Regions from separate parts of the Blastococcus carthaginiensis genome, predicted to be linked through region 1. Evidence: riboswitches for the same ligand, from Rfam matches in the RefSeq annotation. Region 1 holds a riboswitch; the other holds the start of a gene.
What was found. A riboswitch is a leader RNA that binds a small molecule or an ion and turns the genes downstream of it on or off. The one in region 1 is predicted to bind cyclic di-AMP.
Positions count from the first base shown of each region.

Region 2: it holds a riboswitch for cyclic di-AMP, as region 1 does, so the genes downstream of both, QOZ88_RS17535 (C40 family peptidase) here and QOZ88_RS23045 (LysM peptidoglycan-binding domain-containing protein) in region 1, are expected to answer to the same signal.

Region 1 covers NZ_JASNFN010000058.1:89-3,431, forward strand. The annotation lists partial or broken gene QOZ88_RS23035 (hypothetical protein) at 1-154, opposite strand, end outside; RNA gene rnpB (RNase P RNA component class A) at 537-938, shown strand; cyclic di-AMP (ydaO/yuaA leader) riboswitch at 1,149-1,294, shown strand; gene QOZ88_RS23045 (LysM peptidoglycan-binding domain-containing protein) at 1,368-2,210, shown strand; gene QOZ88_RS23050 (hypothetical protein) at 2,657-3,343, shown strand, end outside.
Region 2 covers NZ_JASNFN010000024.1:63,508-72,293, forward strand. The annotation lists gene QOZ88_RS17525 (Rieske 2Fe-2S domain-containing protein) at 73-1,011, shown strand; gene QOZ88_RS17530 (hemerythrin domain-containing protein) at 1,008-1,490, shown strand; gene QOZ88_RS17535 (C40 family peptidase) at 1,597-2,118, opposite strand; cyclic di-AMP (ydaO/yuaA leader) riboswitch at 2,134-2,291, opposite strand; gene QOZ88_RS17540 (helix-turn-helix domain-containing protein) at 2,680-3,333, opposite strand; gene QOZ88_RS17545 (acetyl-CoA carboxylase family protein) at 3,793-6,960, shown strand; gene QOZ88_RS17550 (hypothetical protein) at 7,058-7,219, shown strand; gene QOZ88_RS17555 (hypothetical protein) at 7,234-7,953, shown strand; gene QOZ88_RS17560 (hypothetical protein) at 8,025-8,168, shown strand; gene QOZ88_RS17565 (hypothetical protein) at 8,199-8,420, shown strand; gene QOZ88_RS17570 (D-2-hydroxyacid dehydrogenase family protein) at 8,442-8,786, shown strand, end outside.

The DNA of each region.
Region 1 (3,343 bases):
GGTCGGCGGCCTCCACCGCGCCGCGCCGGGCCGGCAGCCACGCGGACAACGGCTCGTCCCACCGCTGCGGATCGGGATCGGCCAGCTCCCACGGCGAGGGGAACGGGTCGACCGGGGACACCGTCACCCCGACCGCGAACCCGACCACCGACATAACCGCAGGCTAAGCCGGGGGTACGACACTTTGGGGCACGACGGGGCAGGGCGTCGGAGGGAAGCGGGTCGCCCACCGCGGGGCGGGCAACGGGTCGGACGCCCACGACCGCGGCGGGGTCAGGGTGATCCCGGCCGCGTGTCGGCGGTGACCGAGGCGGCATGCAGGGTCACCGCGGCCCGGGTGCGCCCGGGCCGCAGGGCCTCAGTGCCTGCGTCGGCTGAAGCGGCTGAGCAGTCGCTTGAGCAGGTTGGCCTTGACGAGTCCGGAGATCAGTCCCATGTCGTCCTCCTCGTTGCGGTGGGTGTGCAGGGATCGCCGCTCCCTACCCGCGCGCTGCCGGATCCATGTGCCGGACGCCTAGACTGCCTGGCACGACGGACGAGTCGGCTGGGCGGTCGCGTCGGTGGGGGAGACCCCGCCGCCGAGGAACGTCCGGGCTCCACAGGGCAGGGTGGTCGTTAACGGCGACCCGGGGTGACCCGCGGGACAGTGCCACAGAAAACAGACCGCCGGCGTCCGCGCCGGTAAGGGTGAAACGGTGGTGTAAGAGACCACCAGCACGCCGGGTGACCGGCGTGGCTCGGTAAACCCCACCCGGAGCTAGGTCAAGAAGGAACGGTGGTCCGCCGCCGCTCCGCGCAGGCGTTCGAGGGCGGCCCGCCCGAGCCTGCGGGTAGACCGCTGGAGCCTGCCGGCAACGGCAGGCCTAGATGGATGACCGCCCATCGGGAGGCCGTGAGGCACCCGTGGACAGAACCCGGCGTACAGGCCGACTCGTCCGTCGGCCCCCCGCTCTCGTGCGGCGTCCGCGGCGTCATCCGTCCGGGCGAACGGGGGCGCTGCGCTCATGTCCGGTGACTCCACGTGCCGCTGTGCGGAGGGTCCGCGAAAAGGCCGGGTTCGAGCTTCTGGCTCGCCGATCGCCTTGCCTACCGTTCGCACGTCCGCTGACCGGCGGACCCGGAGGTCGCCCGCCGAACCTGCCCACGGCCGCCCGGAAGCGTCGAACACGACGGGCAGGCGCGGGGGACCCACCGTTCGTGGCCCTCCGGGACCTCGGGGTGAAGCCGCGCCGTGCGCGGCCGGGCAGCTCTCGCCCGAACCCGACAGCTAACCCCGCAGGCGGCGAGAGGCTCACCACCCCATGCCCAACAGCCATCGCACCGTGGGTCGACACCGTCGTCCCTCCCGCAACCGCGCCATGACCGCCGTGGCCTACCCTGCCGTGGTCCTCGCAGCGGCCTCGGCCGTCACCCTGGGGGCCATCGGCCCCGCGGCCGCCCACACCGGCGAGCACACGGTCCGTTCCGGCGACACCCTGAGCAAGCTCGCGGCCGGCCACGGCACCACGTGGCGCAGCATCCACGACGCCAACCGCGACACGATCGGCGCCGACCCGAACGTCCTGCGCGTCGGGCAGGTCCTCACCATCGGCGGCTCCGGCGCGGCACCGGCGGCGGCACCGGCGGCGGCGCCGGCTCCCGCCGCCGCGGGGTCGTACACCGTGGTCGCCGGCGACACGCTGGCCGGGATCGCGGCCCGCCACGGCACCACCTGGCAGGACCTGCACGCCCTGAACCTCGGCGTCATCGGCCCGAACGCGAACGTGCTGCGCGTCGGGCAGGTGCTCGCCCTGAGCGGCGGGGGAGCGGTTCTCGAGCGCGCCAGCCGGGCTGAGCGGCCCGCCCCGGCTCCTGCTCCTGCTCCTGCTCCGGTGGCGACGTCCGCGGCCTACGACCAGTGGGACGTGCACGTCCGCCCCGCCGTCCAGGAGATCGCCGAGGCGAACGGCGTCGGGACGGTACTCACCCGCCCCGGCCACAGCCCGACCGCCGGCCGCGCGGCCGACTTCATGGTGTACACCGACGCGGCCAAGGGGAACGCGGTCGCCCAGTACGTGATCGACAACGCGGCCCGGCTCGGCGTGGACTACGTGATCTGGCAGCAGCGGATCGCCGGTCCGTGGACGGGCTGGGCGTGGCAGCCCATGGCGGACCGCGGCTCGGCCACGGCCAACCACATGGACCACCCGCACGTGGCCTTCCTGCCGTAACCACCGCTCCTCCGCACGTCGCTGAGCCGGCCGTACGCCGATCACCCGTGGTCGGTCGGTCGGATGGCCGGGAGTCTTCGCCGGCCAGGGTCGGCACCATCTCGGTGTTCCAGCTGACCTGGGGCTGATCCGTGGGCCGGGGGCACCGGAGCGTCCCCCGGTCGGCGTCGGTGGAGCGTCCCCGAAGGGGATGCCGAGGTCGCGACGGCGTGTCACGAGATCGTCATGCACCCGATCGTGTTGCGCGCGTTCGAACGGTGGACGGCAGGGCATGACGTGATCACGCCCTGATCGAGGGCCGGGTGAGACGCCGCTCCGCGCGTCGTGTCACCGACCGCTGGGTTCTCCCCGACCCGGACGACCGACCGGCGCAGCACCGCGCCGGCCACCCATCCCCGGGAGCCGGAGCAGACCGCGCTCCGGGTCTCCGAGACGAAGGAGTCTCCATGCGCAAGGCATTCGCCATCCCCTCCGTCGCGATCGCTGCTGCGGCGTTCCCGCTGCTGACGATGAGTGCGGCCTCGGCTGCCCATGACGGCAGCTACCAGGCCGACCTGGGCTCGCTGAACGACTCGGGTGTCACCGGCACGGGCATGGTCACGCTGGAGGGTGACCAGGCGATCGTCACCGTCGAGGCGAACGGTGTGCTGGCCGGTTCGCCGCACGCCCAGCACTTCCACATCGGGGCGCAGGGCGTCTGCCCGCCGGCGTCGGCCGACTCGGACGGCGACGGGATCGTCACCACTGCCGACGGCATCCCCTTCTACGGGGAGATCGGTGCGTCGCTGACCACCGAGGGTGACACCGGCGCGGACAGCGGTCTGGCGGTGGACCGCTTCCCGACGCCTGAGGGGGACAGCTACACCTACGAGCGGACCTTCAGCATCGATCAGGCCACGCAGGAGGCGTTCGCGGCCGGTACCGCGGTGCTGGTGGTGCACGGTATCGATGTGAACGGCAACGGTGAGTACGACGCCGAGGCCGGTCAGAGCTCGCTGGACCCCTCGCTGCCGCTGGAGGCCACCGCGCCGGCGGCGTGTGGTGTGCTGAACGCCTCGCAGATGGGTCAGATGCCCGCCGGTGGTGCTGACACCGGTGCCGGTGCCACCAGCGGTATCGAGGAGCAGGCGGCG
Region 2 (8,786 bases), on a different contig from region 1:
TCGACCACCTGCGGTTTCCACCTCCGGAGGCCTGGGCAGGGGGTAGGCCATGGCGACGGAAGACGCGCACCGGTGAGCGTCCGGGACCTCCTCGAGCGCGCGGTGGACCGCGTCGAGGCGTGGCAGGTGCTCGACGCGCCGGGCTACCAGGTCGAGCACGGGGTCTCGCTGACCTTCCTGCTGGCCGGCCGGTACGCCCGCCCGCTGCAGGACCTGCTGCACGGTGTCTGGCTCGGGCACCCGCTGCACCCGGTCCTCGTCGCGGTACCGATCGGCTCGTGGAGTGCGGCCGCCCTGCTCGACGGCCTCGACGCCACCGGCCGCGGCGGTCCGGGTGCCGGGCAGGCGGCCCGCGCGGTCGTCGGTCTGGGGATCGCCGGCGCGGTTGGCTCGGCCGCGACCGGGATGACCGACTGGCAGCACGCCCACGACGAGGCCCGCCGGGTCGGGATGGTGCACGGCGCGCTCAACAGCGCCGCGCTGGCGCTCTACACGTGGTCGTTCGCCGACCGGGGCCGCGGGCGCGCCGCACGGGCGCGGGTGACCGCCGCCGCCGGGTACGCCCTCGTGCTCGCCAGCGGCTACCTGGGCGGCGTGCTCTCCTACCGCCACCGGCTGGGCGTCGACCACTCCGCGGCCGGCCGGTCGCCGCGGGTCTTCACCCCGGTGGCCCGCCTCGCCGACCTCCCCGACCGCGAGCCGGTCGAGGTCACCGCCGACGGGGTGCCGGTCGTGCTGGTCCGCACCGACGAGGAGGTGCGGGCGCTCGGCGGTCGCTGCCCGCACCTGGGCGGCCCGTTGGCGGAGGGCTGGCTGCACCGCGACGAGCTGGTCTGCCCGTGGCACGGGTCGCGGTTCGACGTCGGTACCGGGGAGCCGGCGCAGGGGCCGGCCACGGCGCCGCTGCCCTGCTACGACACCCGGGTCCGCGACGGCGCGGTCGAGGTGCGGCGGCGGGCCCGCCGGCGCCCCCCGACGGCGATCACCACGGGGGCGGAGGCGGCCCGGTGAAGGCCGACGAGGTCCTGATCGCACACCACGACGTGCTGCGCGGGCTGCTCCGCGAGCTGGCGGAGACCACCGACGACCAGACCGGCCGGCGCGAGGAGCTGCGCGACCGGTTCCTGCGCGAGATCGAGATCCACGCCCAGATCGAGGACGAGCTGTTCTACCCCGCGGTCCCCGACGTCTCGCCGCTGCTGGCGCTCGCGCACGCCGAGCACCGGCAGATCGACGACCAGGTCGCCACCGTGATGCGCCTGGACGTCACCGACCCGGAGTTCACCACCGAGGTCCGCATGCTGGAGAAGACGGTGCGCCACCACACGATGGAGGAGGAGCAGCGGATGTTCCCCCAGTCGCACGCCCTGGGGGAGGAGCGCCTCGAACAGCTCGGCGAGCAGCTGCGCGCCCGGAAGCGGGAGCTCGAGGACTCCGGCGGGATGCGGCTGATCGTGCGGCTGAAGCGGGCGACGCTGCGCCACGCGTAGCCGCGCGGCGGTCTCCCCGCCGCGCCGCCGTCCTCGGCCGCGCCGCCGTCCCCGGCCGTGCCGCCGTTCCCCGGCCGGGCGCGCACGGCCGGGGAACCGGAGCCGGTCAGACGACGCGACGCGCCGTGTTGTAGCCCCACATCGAATCCACCGGCACGACCGCGACCGGGTTGCCGTAGGTCGAGGAGTGCACCATCAGGCCGTCGCCGATGTACATGCCGACGTGGCCGACCGGGTCGTAGAAGAAGATCAGGTCGCCGGGCTGCAGGTTGGCGCGGTCGACGTAGACCCCGGCCGTCGACTGGGCCCGCGAGGTCCGCGGGATCTCGACGCCCGCCGCCTGGTAGGCCGACCAGGTCAGGCCGGAGCAGTCGTAGCCGCCCGGGCCGGTGCCGCCCCAGACGTAGGGCTTGCCCTGCTGCGCCAGGGCCGTGTCGACGGCGACCTGCGCGGCGTGGTTCGGGGCGACAACGGTGCTGGTGACGACGGGCCCCGTGCCGCCGCCCCCGGCGTCACCGGTCGAGGCGGTGGCGGCGAACGGGGTGAGGGCGATGCCTGCACCGGTGAGCAGGGCGAGCGCCGCCCCGCGGGCGGAACGACGGGTGGTGGACGTGCGAGTGGTCGTCATGGACGACGGTTTCTCCTGTTCTCCGACAACCGCCTACCGGGTGAGCTGACGGGTTCGGGCGGGGAACGCGCCCGGCGCCCCGGACTGGCCGGTGGCGCTTCACCCCAGAACTTCGGTGGGTCCCCGGTCCGCGCGACGGCTTGTGCCGGTGCACGGTTCGGCGGTGTCCGTCCGGGTGTCACCGGGGGTGGTGACGGCGGGTCCCGGCCGGACCGCGGGGAACGCTAGGTCGGTCACGGATAGGTCACAACGCGACCGACACGCCGCCCGTCGGCGCTCCTCGGTGCTGCCCGGCTCGTCGCCGCCGACCGCGACTCGCGAGCCGACCACCGGGGTTGCGCCGGCGGCCGGAGGCCTGCGTCGGGGTCCGGTGACGGACCGCTGTCGGCCGTGTACTTCTCCGGACGGCGGTGTGGCTCAACGCTGCGTGCTCGACCCATCGGGCCTCCGTAGCCGCGGGCCAGCGACCGTCGCAGCGTCCGCCGCGTCGTAGCGGTCGGTCGACGTCGGCCGGGTCGCGACGTCAGCCCCCGTCGCACCGGTCAGCCGACGTCGCAGCGGTCAGCCGACGTCGCAGCGGCACGGGCAGTCTTCGGCGTGCACCGGCCGGCCGCTCCGGTCGTCCAGCTCGTCGCACTCCGGCGGGCACGCGCACGTCCAGCCGTCGTCGATGTGCCGGAAAGCCCCGGCCTCGAAGCGCCGCTGCAGCTCCTCCTGCCGCCGTCGCGCGGCGCCCGCCCGCCGGGCCGCGGCGCGCTCCTCCGGGGCATCGCCGGGCTGGGGGAGGAGGTGGTCGTCCGGGCGATCGCGGGTGCGGTCGGCGGCGTCCTCCCACGGGCTTCGCCGGTCGAAGGTGTACGTCGGTCGCGGTCGCCCGGGCTGGTGCTCCCACCGCCATGCGCGTTCCTCGCTGAGCATCGTGTCGAGATGGGCGGGGAACCGCCGACCGGCCCTGTCGCGGACGGCGCCCGCGGCCATGCCTTCGACCGGGCGACCCGCATCGTCGAGCAGGACGAGCCGGAGACCGGCGAGGTCCGCCGCGGCGGCGAGCAACCGGGCGTCAACGCCGCGGGTCCCTGCCTCCATGGCGGCCACGGCGGACTTCGAGACGCCCAGCCGGGCCGCCATTTCCCGTTGGGACAGATCGGCCCGGCGGCGGATCCGCCGCAGCAGACCGCACAGGTCGAACTCCGTTGGCACACGGTCGTCGGGCACCCGCCGAGCCTGTCCACCGGGCCCGGCCAGGTGCGACCCCATGTGCCCTTCTGTGGATAGTCACGCTCTGCCCACACCCGCGGGGCAGAGGGGTACTGGGCCGGGAGGGCGCCGGACGCAGCTAGATCTCTGCCCACTGCGGCGGGGCGGAGGGTGACTGTGCCCGGAAGGAGTGTGGCGGTGGCGCGCTGGCTGTCTGCCCACTGCGGCGGGGCGGAGGGTGACTGTGCCCGGAAGGAGTGTGGCGGTGGCGCGCTGGCTGTCTGCCCACTGCGGCGGGGCAGAGCGTGACTGTCTTCGAGGAACCTCTCCCCGTCCGGCCCGGGCAGCCGCCGCGCCTCCGACGGCGCCGGGCCGAGGGGTACGAATGCGGCGGGACCCGCGGCGGTTTCGCGGGAGGGCGCGGCCGACGGTGGCCGGCACCACAACGGGGTCCGGGGCACATGGCAGCATCGCCGGGTGGCCCGTCTGCTGATCGCCAACCGCGGCGAGATCGCCGTCCGCATCGTCCGCGCCGCCGCTGCCGAGGGCTGGACCTCGGTCGGCGTCGCCGCCGCCGACGAGCCCGACGCACCCCACCTCGCCGCCGCTGACGAGGCGCACCTCCTCCCCGGCAGCGGACCGGCCGCCTACCTCGACGCCGCCGCGATCGTGCAGGCCGCGCTCGCCACCGGCTGCGACCTCGTCCACCCCGGCTACGGCTTCCTCTCCGAGACCCCCGATCTGACCCGTGCCTGCGCGGAGGCCGGCCTCACCGTCGTCGGGCCGGACGCCGAGGACCTGGCCGTCCTCGGCGACAAGGCGCTGACCCGCAGCCGGGCCGCCGAGGCCGGCGTGCCCGTACCGCGCGCGGCCGACGGGGACGCGGCCGCGGTCGCGGCACTCCTCGACGAGGTCGGCGCCGTCATGCTCAAGGCCCGGTTCGGCGGCGGCGGGCGGGCGACTCGGGAGCTGCGCCGGAGGGACGACGTCGCCGCCGCGCTCGACGCGGTGCAGCGCGAGGCACGTGTCGCTTTCGGCAGCGGCGAGGTGCTCGCCGAGGAGCTGGTCGAGCGGGCGCGCCACATCGAGGTGCAGCTCCTCGGGGACGGCCGGGGGAGTGTCGTCGCGCTCGGGGACCGCGACTGCTCGCTGCAGCGCAACCGGCAGAAGGTCGTGGAGATCGCCCCCGCGCCCCGGCTCCCCGACGGCGTCCGCGCCGAGCTCGCCCGAGCGGCGCGCGCCGTCGTCGGCAGCGCCTTCCGGGGCCTGGCGACCGTGGAGTTCCTCGTCCCCGCGGACGACCCCGCCGCGTTCGTCTTCCTGGAGTGCAACCCGCGCCTGCAGGTCGAGCACACCGTCACCGAGGAGACGCTCGGGCTGGACCTCGTGCGGCTGCAGCTGCGGGTCGCCGCCGGCGCCACCCTTCCCGACCTCGGGCTGGCCGACGGCGCGCCGCGGCCGGTCGGCACCGCCGTCCAGGCCCGGGTCGTCGCGGAGACGGTCACCGCCGACGGCGCCGTCCCCTCGGCCGGCACGATCACCGCCCTCGCGCTGCCCGGCGGCCCGGGCGTGCGCGTCGACACCGCCGCCCGCCCGGGCGCCGAGCAGAGCCCCCGCTACGACCCGCTGCTGGCCAAGGTGGTCGTGCACGAGCGCGCCGGCTCGCTCGCCGACGCCCTGCGCCACCTGCACCGGGCGCTCGGTGAGGTCCGGGTCGACGGCGTCCCGACCAGCACCGACTTCCTCCGCGCCCTGCTCGCGCACCCCGGGGTCGCCGAGGCCACGACCACCTTCGTCGAGGACCACCTCCCGGAGCTGGTGGGCGACGAGGCGCCCGCGGCGGAAACAGGTGAAGGGCTGCGTGCACCGGTGCCCGGCACCGTCGTCGCGATCGAGGCGGCCGACGGCGCGACGCTCGATCCCGGTGCAGCGGTCGTCGTCCTCGAGGCGATGAAGATGGAGCACGTCGTCGCGCTGCCCGCCGGCGGCACCGTGCGGCGCATCGCGGTGCGGATCGGCGAGACCGTGCGCCAGGGCCAGCTGCTGGCCGACGTCGCGCACGCCGACGGGGACGCCGCGGCCGACATCGCCGCGATCGACCCCGACGCCGACCGCCCGGACCTCGCTGAGGTGCGCCGCCGCCACGAGATCGGCCTCGACGAGCACCGCACCGACGCGGTCGCCAGGAGGCACGCGCAGGGCCGGCGCTCCGCGCGGGAGAACCTGGCCGACCTCGTCGACGAGGGCAGCTTCCTGGAGTACGGGCCGCTGGTCTTCGCCGCGCAGGAGCGCCGCCGCAGCCGCGAGGAGCTGCAGGAGCGGACCCCGGCCGACGGCGTCGTCGGCGGGCTGGCCGACATCGACGGCGACCCGGCCGTCGTCGTCTCCTACGACTACACCGTGCTCGCCGGCACCCAGGGCATGCGCGGGCACCTGAAGAAGGACCGGCTGTTCGAGCTCGCCGAGAAGCGGCGGCTGCCCGTCGTCCTCTTCGCCGAGGGCGGGGGTGGGCGGCCCGGCGACGTCGACCACCCCGTCGTCTCCGCGCTCGACACCGCCGCCTTCTCCCTCTTCGGCCGGCTCTCGGGCCTGGTGCCCACCGTCGGCATCGCCAGCGGCCGCTGCTTCGCCGGCAACGCCGCCCTGCTGGGCACCTGCGACGTCGTCATCGCCACCGAGGACGCGAACATCGGCATGGGCGGCCCGGCGATGATCGAGGGCGGCGGGCTCGGCGTCGTCGCTGCCGAGGAGATCGGGCCGATCGACGTGCAGCACGCCAACGGGGTCGTCGACGTCCGGGTCGCCGACGACGCGGCCGCCGTCGCCGCGGCCCGGCGGTACCTCTCCTACTTCCAGGGGCCGGTCGCGGACTGGACCGCACCCGACCAGCGGCTGCTGCGCCACCTAGTGCCGGAGAACCGCAAGCGGGTGTACGACGTGCGTGCCGTCCTGCACGCGCTCGCGGACGAGGGCAGCGTGCTCGAGCTCCGCGACGGCTGGGGCGCCGGCATGGTCACCGCCCTCGCCCGGGTGGAGGGTGCGCCGCTCGGCGTGATCGCCAACGTGCCCACCCATCTCGGCGGCGCCATCGACGCCGACGCCGCCGACAAGGCCGCGCGCTTCCTCCAGCTCTGCGACGCCCACGGCCTGCCGGTGCTCTCGCTCTGCGACACCCCGGGCTTCATGGTCGGCCCCGAGTCGGAGAAGACCGCGACGGTGCGCCACTTCTCCCGGCTGTTCGTCACCGGCGCCAACCTGTCGGTGCCGATCGGCACGGTCGTCGTCCGCAAGGCCTACGGGCTCGGCGCCCAGGCCATGGCCGGCGGCAGCACCAAGGTGCCGCGGTTCACCGTCGGCTGGCCCACCAGCGAGTTCGGGCCGATGGGGCTGGAGGGCGCGGTGCGCCTCGGCATGCGCCGGGAGCTCGCGGCCATCGAGGACGACGCCGAGCGGGCGGCGGCCTACGACGCCGCGGTCGCCGCCGCCTACGAGAAGGGCCGCGGGCTCAACGTCGCCGCGCACTGGGAGATCGACGACGTGATCGACCCGGCCGACACGCGCCGCTGGATCGCTACGCTGACCCGCGAGGTGGCGGCCACGCCGCGGCCGGCGGGGCGGGTGCGCCCGCACGTCGACACCTGGTGAACCACCCGGTCGTGTGGTTGGCGAACTGCGCGGCGGGGCACGGAGGACGACGAGCACTGCGCCGGCGGCAGCCGGTGCGACGACGAGGAGGCACGACATGGGAATGATGCGGAAGCTGATCGCGTCCGGGGTGGCGGCCAAGGTCTTCCAGGAGGCCAAGAAGCCGGAGAACCAGGCGAAGATCAAGAAGTTCATCGCGGACTTCCAGAACAAGAGCGGTGGTGGCGGCAGCGGCAAGGGTCGCGGCGCCGTCCGCTGACCTGGCCCCGCACCGTGCGGAGCCGCGGAGCGACCCCCGATCCCGAGGCGACCGCCTCGCGGACGGGGGTCGCTCCCGTTGCGGGGTCCGCCCACGGGGCCCCGGGGAGGACCCGCGAGGAGCGCTGGCAGGAACGGCTCGCCCTGCCGGTCCTCGTGGCGGCGCTGGCCTCGGTCCCGGCCATGTTCCTCACCGTCGCCGAGGGCACGCTGGGCACCGCCGGGCACGTCGTCGACCTGGTCAGCGGTCTGGTCCTCGTCGCCGAGACCGTCATCCTGCTGGTCGTCGCCGAGAACAAGCGCGCCTGGATCCGCGGTCACCTCGGCCTGCTCGCGCTCACCGCCGCGGTGGTCGTCGCCGTCGTCTTCGCCCTCGGCCCGGTGCAGATCCTCCGGCTGGTGCGCACCGTCGGCGCGCTGCGCATCCTGCGCGCCGGCCGCATCGTCAAGGCCGCCCGCAGCGTCAGCGACCGGATGGGCTTCAGCGGGCGGCTCGCGCACGTCGCCGCCGCGGGGGCCGGGGTGCTGGTCGCCGTCTTTGTCGGGGTGGTCCTCGCCGACCCGACCTCCCGCTCGCGCGACCTGCTCACCGCCGTGCTGGGCGACGTCGGCACCCCGGCGATCGTCGTCCTCTCCGCGGTCGCCGGGGTCGTCCTCGGCGTGGCCACCTACCTGCTCGCCCGCGACCCCGGCGCGGGCGCGGACGCCGACGACGGTGTGCGGCCCGCGCGATGACGCCGCCGTGACAGCTCGGCCCCGGACGCATGGACGCCCCGGGAACGGGCACCCACCCCCGCATGGGAATCATGAGCAAGCTCGTCAAGGGTGGCATGGCCAAGAAGGTCGTGGACGAGGCCCGCAAGCCGCAGAACCAGCGCAAGATCAAGGACGCGATCTCCAGCTTCACCGACAAGGGCAAGGGCAAGGGCAGCGGCACCAAGCCGCGCTGACCTGCCCGAGCACAGCGGAGAGGATCAGCGATGACCGAGGGATCCATGACCGGCCGCCCGTACGGCGGCACGAACGACAAGTCCGCCGAGCAGGGGCTGCCCGGCGAGACCCCGGAGCACGACGAGGTCGGCGCCGCGCCGGAGCAGTCGCCGCGGGCGGCGCAGGGCGAGATGTCCGACGACGTCACGCGTAGGCCGGCCGACGGCGACGAGCCGGGCGGCATGGCCGACGCCACCGGGCCGCAGGGCTGAGCATCCGGTAGACCTTCGGACGTGCACCGCATCGCCGTCCTGGACGACCACCAGTCCGCCGCCGCCGAGTACTGCGACTGGTCGCTGCTGCCCGGGCCCGTGGAGGTCGTCGAGTTCCACGACACCGCCGCGGGCCCGGACGCGCTCGTCGTCCGGCTGCGCGGCTTCGACGTCGTCCTGGCCATGCGGGAGCGCAGCCGGTTCGACCGCGGCGTGCTCGAGCGGCTGCCCGACCTGCGGCTGCTCGTGACCACGGGCATGCGCAACAAGTCCATCGACGTCGCCGCCGCCGCCGAGCTCGGCATCACCGTCTGCGGCACCGCCTCCTCGGCCACCTCCACCGTGGAGCTCACCTGGGCGCTGGCG